DNA from 2 places in the Ruminococcus sp. RTP21484sp1_RTP21277st1_D2_RTP21277_210401 genome. Region 1 is predicted to be linked to the other one. Evidence: riboswitches for the same ligand, from Rfam matches in the RefSeq annotation. Region 1 holds a riboswitch; the other holds the start of a gene.
What was found. A riboswitch is a leader RNA that binds a small molecule or an ion and turns the genes downstream of it on or off. The one in region 1 is predicted to bind FMN.

Region 1 (4,625 bases):
CGGCTGAATCGACGTAACTGTCAGACACACACCATTCACAGCGATACTGTCACCGATCCTTGTCCCTTCCAGGACTTTCCGGGCTTTCACTGCCAGGATCCCTGATTCCCCTGTCAGCTGTATATAACGGACTTTTCCTTTCTCTTCTACGATTCCTGTAAACATGATTCCTCCTGTTTTTTATCACACACCTGACATTTTATCCGGATATCCTCACCGATCTGACAGATATCTGTATATTTCAGTTCCACTGCTTCAGACGGCAGTTCAACTCCAATACCCTCTACCGGTGTCTTCCCAGCCACACCGCCAAACAGCTTTGGTGCCACAAAAGCCTGTACTTCCTTTACAATTCCAGCTCGCAGTGCACTGTCATTTAACGTACCTCCTCCCTCCAGGAGGATGCTGTCAATGCCTCTGTTTCCAAGATCTGCCATCAGCTTCTTAAGGTCTATCTGATTCTTTTCGTCGGGACAGTAAATGGTTTCAACTCCCATGGTATGTAATATTTTTATTTTCTCTTTTGCATTTTTCTGTTCTGCATAAGCCACGATCGTCCGGTACTTTTCCGCACTTTTTACAATCTGACTGCCCGGCGGGATCCTGAGCTTACTGTCACACACAATCCTGACAGGACTTTTCCAGCCTTCTACCCGGACGTTTAACATCGGATCATCTGCAAGCACAGTTCCAATACCAGCCATGATTCCCATGTACTGATGCCGCATATGCTGTACTTCTTTTCGTGCAGATTCTCCGGTGATCCATTTTGATGCTCCTGTTTTCGTTGCGATCTTCCCATCCAGTGTCATGGCATACTTCATTACCACATAAGGGGTCTTCGTAGTAATATAATGGAAAAACACCGGGTTCAGCTGATCACATTCTTCTCTCATAAAATCTTCAACTACTGTTACACCGGCTTCCCTTAACATCTGTACACCTTTTCCTGCCACTTTCGGATTCGGATCTCTGGAACCGATCACCACTTTTCTGATCTTCTGTTCAATGATCGCTTCCGTACATGGAGGTGTTTTACCATGATGACAGCAAGGCTCCAACGTGACATAAATCACCGCACCTTCTGCTGATTCTGTAAGAGAAGCAATTGCATTACGTTCCGCGTGAAGTTCTCCATACTTTTTATGATAGCCTTCCCCGATGATCTTTCCGTCTTTTACGATCACTGCCCCTACCATAGGATTGGGATTCGTCCAGCCTTCTCCTTTTTTGGCCAGTTGAATAGCCCGAAGCATATATTCCTGATCCGTCATTTCTATTCCTTCTTTCTTATTCCTGTTCTTTGCCTGGGCTACGCCGAGGCTTTTAAACATGTGCAATCGGATTCACAGACAAGTGAATGGTATAGTTATTTCGAAAACGATGTACCAGATACAAAAAAAGCCTGCAGAAATATCTGCAGGGTGGAATTGATCTGTTACATATGATTGATAAATGAATGTCTGATTTTCCTATATAAAAAGCTCTGAAATGGATCACCATCTCAGAGCTCTGATACTACATTCATTCATACAAAAAATCAACTGTACTATCATCTTCTTCCATCCAGACTGTACTGTCGGCCCCGGAATCTCACCGGATCATGCCTCTCGGCTCGCGGGCTTTACCGCCGGTAGGGAATCTCACCCTGCCCTGAAGATATCTTTTTGTTTATTTTAATACTTTATCTGTTGTTTGTAAAGCAGAATTTTTATTTTACTTAGTTTACTGATGGAGATAGAATATCCATATACACAATAAATATCCTCATTTTATCCATATATTATATCGTTTTATGAATTGTTTTTTCATTAAAATTACACTATTTTTTCACTATTTTTCATTACTTCATCGTTTTCGCCAGTGAATTGAGCAATGCCCACATCTCTGGATTAGCCAATACTTTTGCCAGAAGTTCCGGATCGACTTCATCAGCAACAGAACCGTCACAAGCAACCAAACGATAACGGTTTCTGTATAGAGTTGGTTGAAGCTTCTGGTTAAAGATTTGCAAAAGTTCCCATAGTGCATTATCTTTTAATTTTGCACGCTGGTGATAGAAAGCGGCTTTTGATGGTGTTTCATCAGTGCGTCCGAAAAAATGATAAAGTTCTCTCTCTCTGATATTGTATATCCACTATAGTTTTAGATGTATCATCTTTACCATCTTGAATTGATCAGAAACTGTCATACTGACCTTTGTGGATAGCTTTAAGCCATTTTTAGGGATGTAACGATAGTATGGTTCCTCCGCAATCACCTTCACATTACCCCCGATCTTTGCTGCCAGTTCTTCCGCTGAATTCACATAAAAGAACATTTGTGCATCGGCATGGCCGACCTGTTTCATATATTTTTTCTTCATCATGGTCATTCCTCTTTTGTTCACCGTATCAAAAACAACTTCCATATTTCCAAATTGCCCAATCATACGCAGAAGGGCAATGACCTTATGTTCCTCAAAATAATGAAATAACCCGCCTGCAGTAACGAGAATAGGAGCATCAAATACATCATTGCGAACTTTTTTGATCCAATCCTTTGCAAAGGCATCCCCGGAAATATATAATTCCCTCTCTGGTTCGGGAAGAAGTCCCCGCCGGTATTCGATTACATGAGGCAGATCCACGGCATACCAGTGTGTCTTTCCGTTATCACATCGGTGATAGGTTGTCTCCAGACCACAGCCCAACTGGACAATCACACCGTCCGGTCTGCGTTCCAGAAAAGTCCGAATAATCCGATCCATATTAGCAGACCGGGAAGCAGAGGCCAAAAGGGTATACTGGCTCTGCATATTCTGTTTAATCAAGTCTGAAGGCAGCTTCTTTTTCAATTCCAATGCTTTTTTATCATATAAAATTTGCGGGTAATGCTCACTAGCATAAATTCTTCCCAGCATAGGGACGAACAGTGTATCCTCCACGACTCCTAACTTGGACATAGCCAAACCTCCTGTTTTGATACATTACTTTCTACCGACAAGCAACCGGGAAGAACCTAGCATCATCATGGCAGCCCGACGGTGGGCGCCAAAAGCTTCCTGTGCGGTATCAACAAGTCGTACTTCCTCATACCCCATATCCCGCAGTTTCTGCGCAAAACCTTCCATGTCACCGTACATCTTTTGTTTCATATCATCGTTAAGTGCAAAGACGCCGCCTTTTTTCAATACCCGCAGGCTTTCCAGCAGCAGTTTCTGCATATCTGCACCCATGACATTGTGATAGACATAGTTGCTGATGACCACATCAAAGCTCTCATCAGGAAAATCCAGCTGCTTCGCATCACCGTGCTGAAATACACAGCGGGAAGCCACGCCCTCACTTGCAGCATTTTTCTCGCAGAGTGCCTTGCTGTAATTGTACACAGCGCCCCAATAATCAATACCGATTACTTTTGCTTTCGGCCATGTCAGAGCCGCACGGATTGTCAGCGCTCCGGAGCCGCAACCTACTTCCAGAATCTTGCCCTCACCGTCATAGTCTAGGTGCGAGAGGACAACCCGGTGAACCTGTTCCATGATTCTGCCACCGCCAAAGGCATACTGCCGCCTGATCCATGTGATCCAGATCAGCAAAACCACAAGTGCGATTGTGATGATGGCAAACAGCACACCGAGAACAGCGACATGAAATACATAAAAAGAGAGGACAGCCAGCACAGCGGCCAAAACTCCGATTCCGCCAATGATGTAAAAGACAGGATTGGACATCCAGCTTCCATAGTCTTCCCCGTGGGTGCCAAGGCGGATATTCTCCTGCTTCCATTGGTTCCTTTTCATTGCACTACCTCCTTTTCCTTCTTCACGCAAGTTTCCAGTTCTGGCTTTCTGTCTGCAGTTTTACCATATGGGCATATACACCATTCTTTTCTTCCAGATCCTTTGGTGATCCTTCTTCTGCAACTGTACCATCAGAAAGGACAACGATCTTATCTGCTCCGGCTACGGTACGCATCCTGTGGGCGATAACCAGAACGGTTTTATCTGCGATCAGACGGGAAAGGGCTGTCTGTATCAGAGTTTCATTCTCCACATCCAGGGAAGCAGTAGCTTCATCCAAAAGAATGATCGGCGCATTTTTCAGAAATGCACGGGCAATAGAGATGCGCTGGCGCTCTCCGCCGGAAAGTTCACAGCCATTTTCCCCGATATTGGTATGCCATCCATCTGGTAATTTTTCTGCAAATTCATCTACATTGGCAAGTTTCGCAGCCGCAATGACCTGTTCATCTGTGGCGTCTTTGTTTCCGATTCGGATATTTTCCAGAATCGTATTGTCAAACAGCGTAACATCCTGGAATACGATGGAATACAGAGAAAGCAGTGTTTCCGGGTCTATTCGGGATACATCCATGCCTCCCACGGTAATCTTTCCTCTGTTAATATCCCAGAACCTTGCTGCCAGCCGGGATACGGTTGTTTTTCCGCCGCCGGACGGGCCCACCAGAGCCGTAACCTCTCCCTGCTTTGCCGTAAAGGAGACATCTTTCAATACAGTTTCTCCGGTATTATAGGCAAACCCGACATGGTCAAAGACAATATCATACCCCTGATTGGAAAGCCTATCACTGCCCTGCTGGATGGGATGATCGAGAATTTCATTCATATGGGCAATATTGGT
Region 2 (4,625 bases), on a different contig from region 1:
CCATTGCTGGTGCAAAGGACATTATTGCAGAGCATATTTCCGATGAGGCAGATTATCGAATCCACATCCGTGATCTTACTGCAAAAAAAGGAACCATCAGTTCTACGGCAAAAGATCCGGAGGCACAGTCTGTATACGAGATGTATTATGAGTTTGAGGAGCCGGTGAAGAAGCTGGCTGGACATCGTGTGCTGGCGCTGAACCGTGGTGAGAAAGAGAAATTCCTCACTATCAAGGTAGCTGCACCAGAAGAAGATATTCTTCGTTACCTTGAGAAGCAGGTGATCACCCGAGACAATCCATTTACTACACCGATTCTGAAAGAAGTGACAGAGGACAGTTACAAGCGTCTGATCGCTCCTGCAATCGAGCGCGAGATCAGAAGTGACTTGACTGAGAAGGCAGAGGACGGAGCCATCAAAGTATTTGGCAAAAATCTGGAGCAGCTTCTCATGCAGCCTCCAATCGCCGGACAGACTGTCCTTGGATGGGATCCGGCCTTCCGTACAGGCTGTAAGCTGGCCGTTGTAGATCCTACTGGAAAAGTTCTGGATACCACAGTTGTTTATCCAACTGCTCCTACTAACGAGAAGAAGATTCGCGCTGCGAAGGATACAGTAGAAGCTATGATCAAGAAGTATGGCATTTCCCTGATTTCTGTTGGAAATGGTACTGCTTCCAGAGAGTCTGAGCAGGTTATTGTTGATATGCTGAAGGAGATTCCGGAAGCGAAGGTTCAGTATGTGATTACAAATGAGGCAGGTGCTTCTGTTTACTCTGCAAGCAAGCTTGCTACAGACGAATTCCCAAATTTTGATGTAGGACAGAGAAGTGCTACCTCCATTGCAAGACGTGTGCAGGATCCTCTGGCTGAGCTGGTTAAGATCGATCCGAAATCCATTGGTGTAGGGCAGTATCAGCATGATATGAACCAGAAGAAGCTTGGCGAGGCTCTGACAGGTGTGGTTGAGGATTCTGTAAATAAAGTAGGTGTGGATTTAAATACTGCTTCTGCTTCCCTTCTTGAGTATATTTCCGGTGTTTCCAAGGCTATTGCAAAGAACATTGTAATTTACCGTGAGGAGAATGGCCGTTTCACAAGCCGAAAAGATCTTCTGAAGGTTGCGAAGCTTGGACCGAAAGCATTCGAGCAGTGCGCTGGTTTCATGCGTATTACAGGCGGCTCCAATCCTCTTGACGCGACAAGCGTTCACCCGGAGAGCTATGAGGCGGCTTCCAGGCTTCTTGAGAAACTGGGATATTCCGCTGAGGATATTGCAGGAGGCAAGCTTGCCGGACTTTCCAGACAGATCAGGGATTACAAGAAGACTGCTGATGAACTGGAAATTGGAGAGATCACTCTTCGGGATATTGTAAAAGAGCTGGAGAAACCGGCACGAGATCCGCGTGATGAGATGCCGAAGCCGATTCTCCGCACAGATGTACTGGATATCAAGGATCTGAAAGAGGGTATGATCCTGAAAGGAACTGTCCGCAACGTAATCGATTTCGGAGCTTTTGTTGATATCGGAGTTCATCAGGACGGACTTGTTCATATTTCCCAGATGAGTGAAAAATTTATCAAACATCCGTTGGAAGCTGTAAGCGTCGGAGATGTTGTGGAGGTTCGTGTTCTCGGTGTGGATGAGAAGAAGAACCGGATCAGCCTTTCTATGAAAGGGTTAAATAAATAAAGAGAAGAGGGAAAGCATTATTTCTCTTCTCTTGACATTGCCTTGCAGAAAGCCTTTTTCAAACACGCTTTATAGCGTGTTTGGCAGAGGAATTAGAGAGTTGGATTAAAATGTTAGAAAATATGCTTGTTGTGTATCTGGTTTTAGTTAATATCGCAGCCTTCGGGATGTACGGCATGGACAAGCAGAAAGCCATCAGAAAACAGTGGCGCATCCCAGAGGCTCAGCTTCTTGCGGTGGCTGCCATTGGCGGTTCCGCTGGGGCTCTTCTTGGAATGCAGTTTTTTCATCATAAAACCAGAAAGTGGAAATTTCGCCTGGGTGTGCCGTTAATTCTGGCAGCGCAGTTGATACTGTGGAGAGTCTTGCAGTAGACGGTGGATAATTTGCTTCCAAAATGAATTTCCTGTGGAAAACAGGACAGATTGCTCTGTTTTAAATGGGTATTAGTTCCTGCCGCTTTTGCGATTTTGAGCGGGGTGGACGAAATTGTTTTTGGATAACAAGGGACAAAGTTGTTTGTGGGAAAGGACTGAAAAAAGGAGATGGGAATTTGGAAGGACAGGTTATAGAGAATGCAGTTCAGGAGACTGTCCAGGAAACAGTGGATAAAGTAAACTCCAACTGGGATCAGATCAAGGCTTACTTTAACGGTCATATTCCGGATTTGATCAGCTTCGGAATGAAAGTGGTTCTTTCTATTGTAGCGTTTTATGTGGGAACAAAGCTGATCAAGTGGCTGCTGAAGGTTGCGAAGCGTTCCATGGAAAAGGCCGGCATAGACATGGGGGTTGCCCAGTTCATCTGTTCTTTTGGGAAATTTTTGCTGTATCTGATTCTGATTTTTAATATAGCTACTAATTTCGGTGTGAAGGAATCTTCCGTAGCAGCTCTTCTGGGAACTGCCGGCGTTACCATCGGTCTTGCTTTGCAGGGCGGTCTGGAGAATCTGTCTGGCGGCGTTATGCTGCTTTTGTTTAAGCCTTTTCAGGTAGGAGATTATATTATACAGGATCAGGCTGATGGAACGGAGGGAACCGTATATAAGGTTGAGATGTTCTATACGACCCTGATCACCATTGACAATAAGCACGTAATCATTCCAAATGGAAAATTATCCAACAGCACCATTATCAATGTAACTGCGCAGAATTTGCGTAACCTGGAAATCAAAGTGGGAATTTCCTATGATTCCGATATTAAGAAAGCAAAAAAGCTTTTGCAGCACATTTTACAGGAAGATCCCGGAACCAAATCGGACAAAGACATGCTGGTCTTTGTAGACGAACTTGCTGACAGTGCCGTAGTCATGGGTCTTCGCGTCTGGGTGCCTACCGATAAATACTGGAAGATCAAATGGCGCCTCAATGAGAAAATCAAAGAATCTTTTGATGCCAACGGAATTTCCATTCCGTATCCGCAGATGGATGTACATGTGGTGGAGACAAATAAAGACAAATGATAATAGATATATAATAGAAAATATGAAATAGATGTACAAATAGATTTCCTATTGAAATTATCTTATTTCTATTGTATAATCCACCATGAAAAGAAAATTTCTTCGGGGCAGGGTGATCGAAATCCTTGGAAATCGAAATTCCCTACCGGCGGTATAGTCCGCGACCCGCTTTGGCGGCTGATTTGGTGAAATTCCAAAACCGACAGTAAAGTCTGGATGAGAGAAGAACGCGCAGAATATTTAGATCGGTTGATATTTTTTTGTACGTGCTCATTGCCCCGGAAGAGATTCCGGGGCTTTTTATGTGGTGATTTTAACGTTACTGGTTACTGTTCACTCCGTTCACAGTAACACGCTTCGCGATGCACAGAAATCATGCATTCGCATGATTTCGCGCGGCAATTCTCGGGTTTTCTGTGAACTTTGTTCACAAAAAACACCTCGCGGAACGTTACCAGTGAACAGTAACCGTTACTGTTTACTGGTAACATTTTAATCCCATACTTGCAGAAATTTTCTTTAAATATTATAATTTAAGGAGCAATGAGTATGAGCGAACAAGTAATCAAAAATGGAAACGTAATGGAGCGAAGCCGCACCAGAACCATTGCCCAGGTAGCAATGTTAGGTGCTGTGGCAGGTGTGTTGATGAATTTTGAGGTACCGCTGCCATTTCTGGCACCGTCCTTTTATCAGTTGGATTTCTCTGAGATTCCAGCACTGATCGGTTCTTTTGCAATGGGACCTGTAGCAGGTATACTGATTGAACTGGTGAAAATTCTGGTACATCTGGTAACCAAGGGAACTATGACAGCAGGCGTTGGTGATGTGGCAAACTTCCTCTTTGGCTGTTCTTATGTAGTTCCAGCCGGACTGATTTATCGTTATCAGCATAAGAAGACAAGAACACACGCAGTGGCAGGTATGGCAGCAGGTGTAATTCTTACCACAGTGCTTGCATGCTTTGTAAACGCATTTGTACTTCTTCCGGCATACGGCAAGGCATTTGGAATGCCGGTACAGGCATTTATTGAAATGGGTGCAGCAGTACACAGCGGTGTAACCAACCTTCTTACTTTTGCAATTATGATTCTTGTACCATTCAATTTATTTAAATACACATTAACCTCAGTGATCGTGTTCTTTATTTATAAAAGAATCCGTGTGATTCTTCGCGGTGACTGATTCTCTGTTCCTTGGTGAGATCTAGAGCCTGTTTGAAAAATCATTCCCGCAATCTGCACGCCCCACTTTGCGGTATATTTTGCCCGAATTCGGTTGCCGTAGCCCGCTACGGCGCCCTTATCCGGACAAAATCTCCCACAAATTGTGACGCACATCTTGCAGAAAGCCTTTTTCAAACACGCTCTAGCGAGACCTCTGACCAGAACAGCAAGAACTGACGAAAAGAGGTTCCTATGGGAAAAATCAACAGCATTACCAAACAGACAGATAATCGTTATGTAAAC

Region 2: linked by a shared signal. The riboswitch ahead of AB5706_RS09120 (ECF transporter S component) and the one ahead of ribD (bifunctional diaminohydroxyphosphoribosylaminopyrimidine deaminase/5-amino-6-(5-phosphoribosylamino)uracil reductase RibD) in region 1 are both predicted to bind FMN.

Annotation. Positions count from the first base shown of each region.
Region 1 is NZ_JBCOMJ010000017.1:54,657-59,281, forward strand. It holds gene ribE (riboflavin synthase) at 1-165, opposite strand, end outside; gene ribD (bifunctional diaminohydroxyphosphoribosylaminopyrimidine deaminase/5-amino-6-(5-phosphoribosylamino)uracil reductase RibD) at 147-1,274, opposite strand; FMN riboswitch at 1,551-1,665, opposite strand; gene AB5706_RS12515 (class I SAM-dependent methyltransferase) at 2,138-2,944, opposite strand; gene AB5706_RS12520 (class I SAM-dependent methyltransferase) at 2,969-3,784, opposite strand; gene AB5706_RS12525 (ABC transporter ATP-binding protein) at 3,807-4,625, opposite strand, start outside.
Region 2 is NZ_JBCOMJ010000011.1:20,162-24,786, forward strand. It holds gene AB5706_RS09105 (Tex family protein) at 1-1,694, shown strand, start outside; gene AB5706_RS09110 (DUF1294 domain-containing protein) at 1,805-2,068, shown strand; gene AB5706_RS09115 (mechanosensitive ion channel family protein) at 2,248-3,156, shown strand; FMN riboswitch at 3,251-3,388, shown strand; gene AB5706_RS09120 (ECF transporter S component) at 3,706-4,341, shown strand; gene AB5706_RS23095 (DUF6783 domain-containing protein) at 4,305-4,625, opposite strand, start outside; gene AB5706_RS09135 (NUDIX hydrolase) at 4,575-4,625, shown strand, end outside.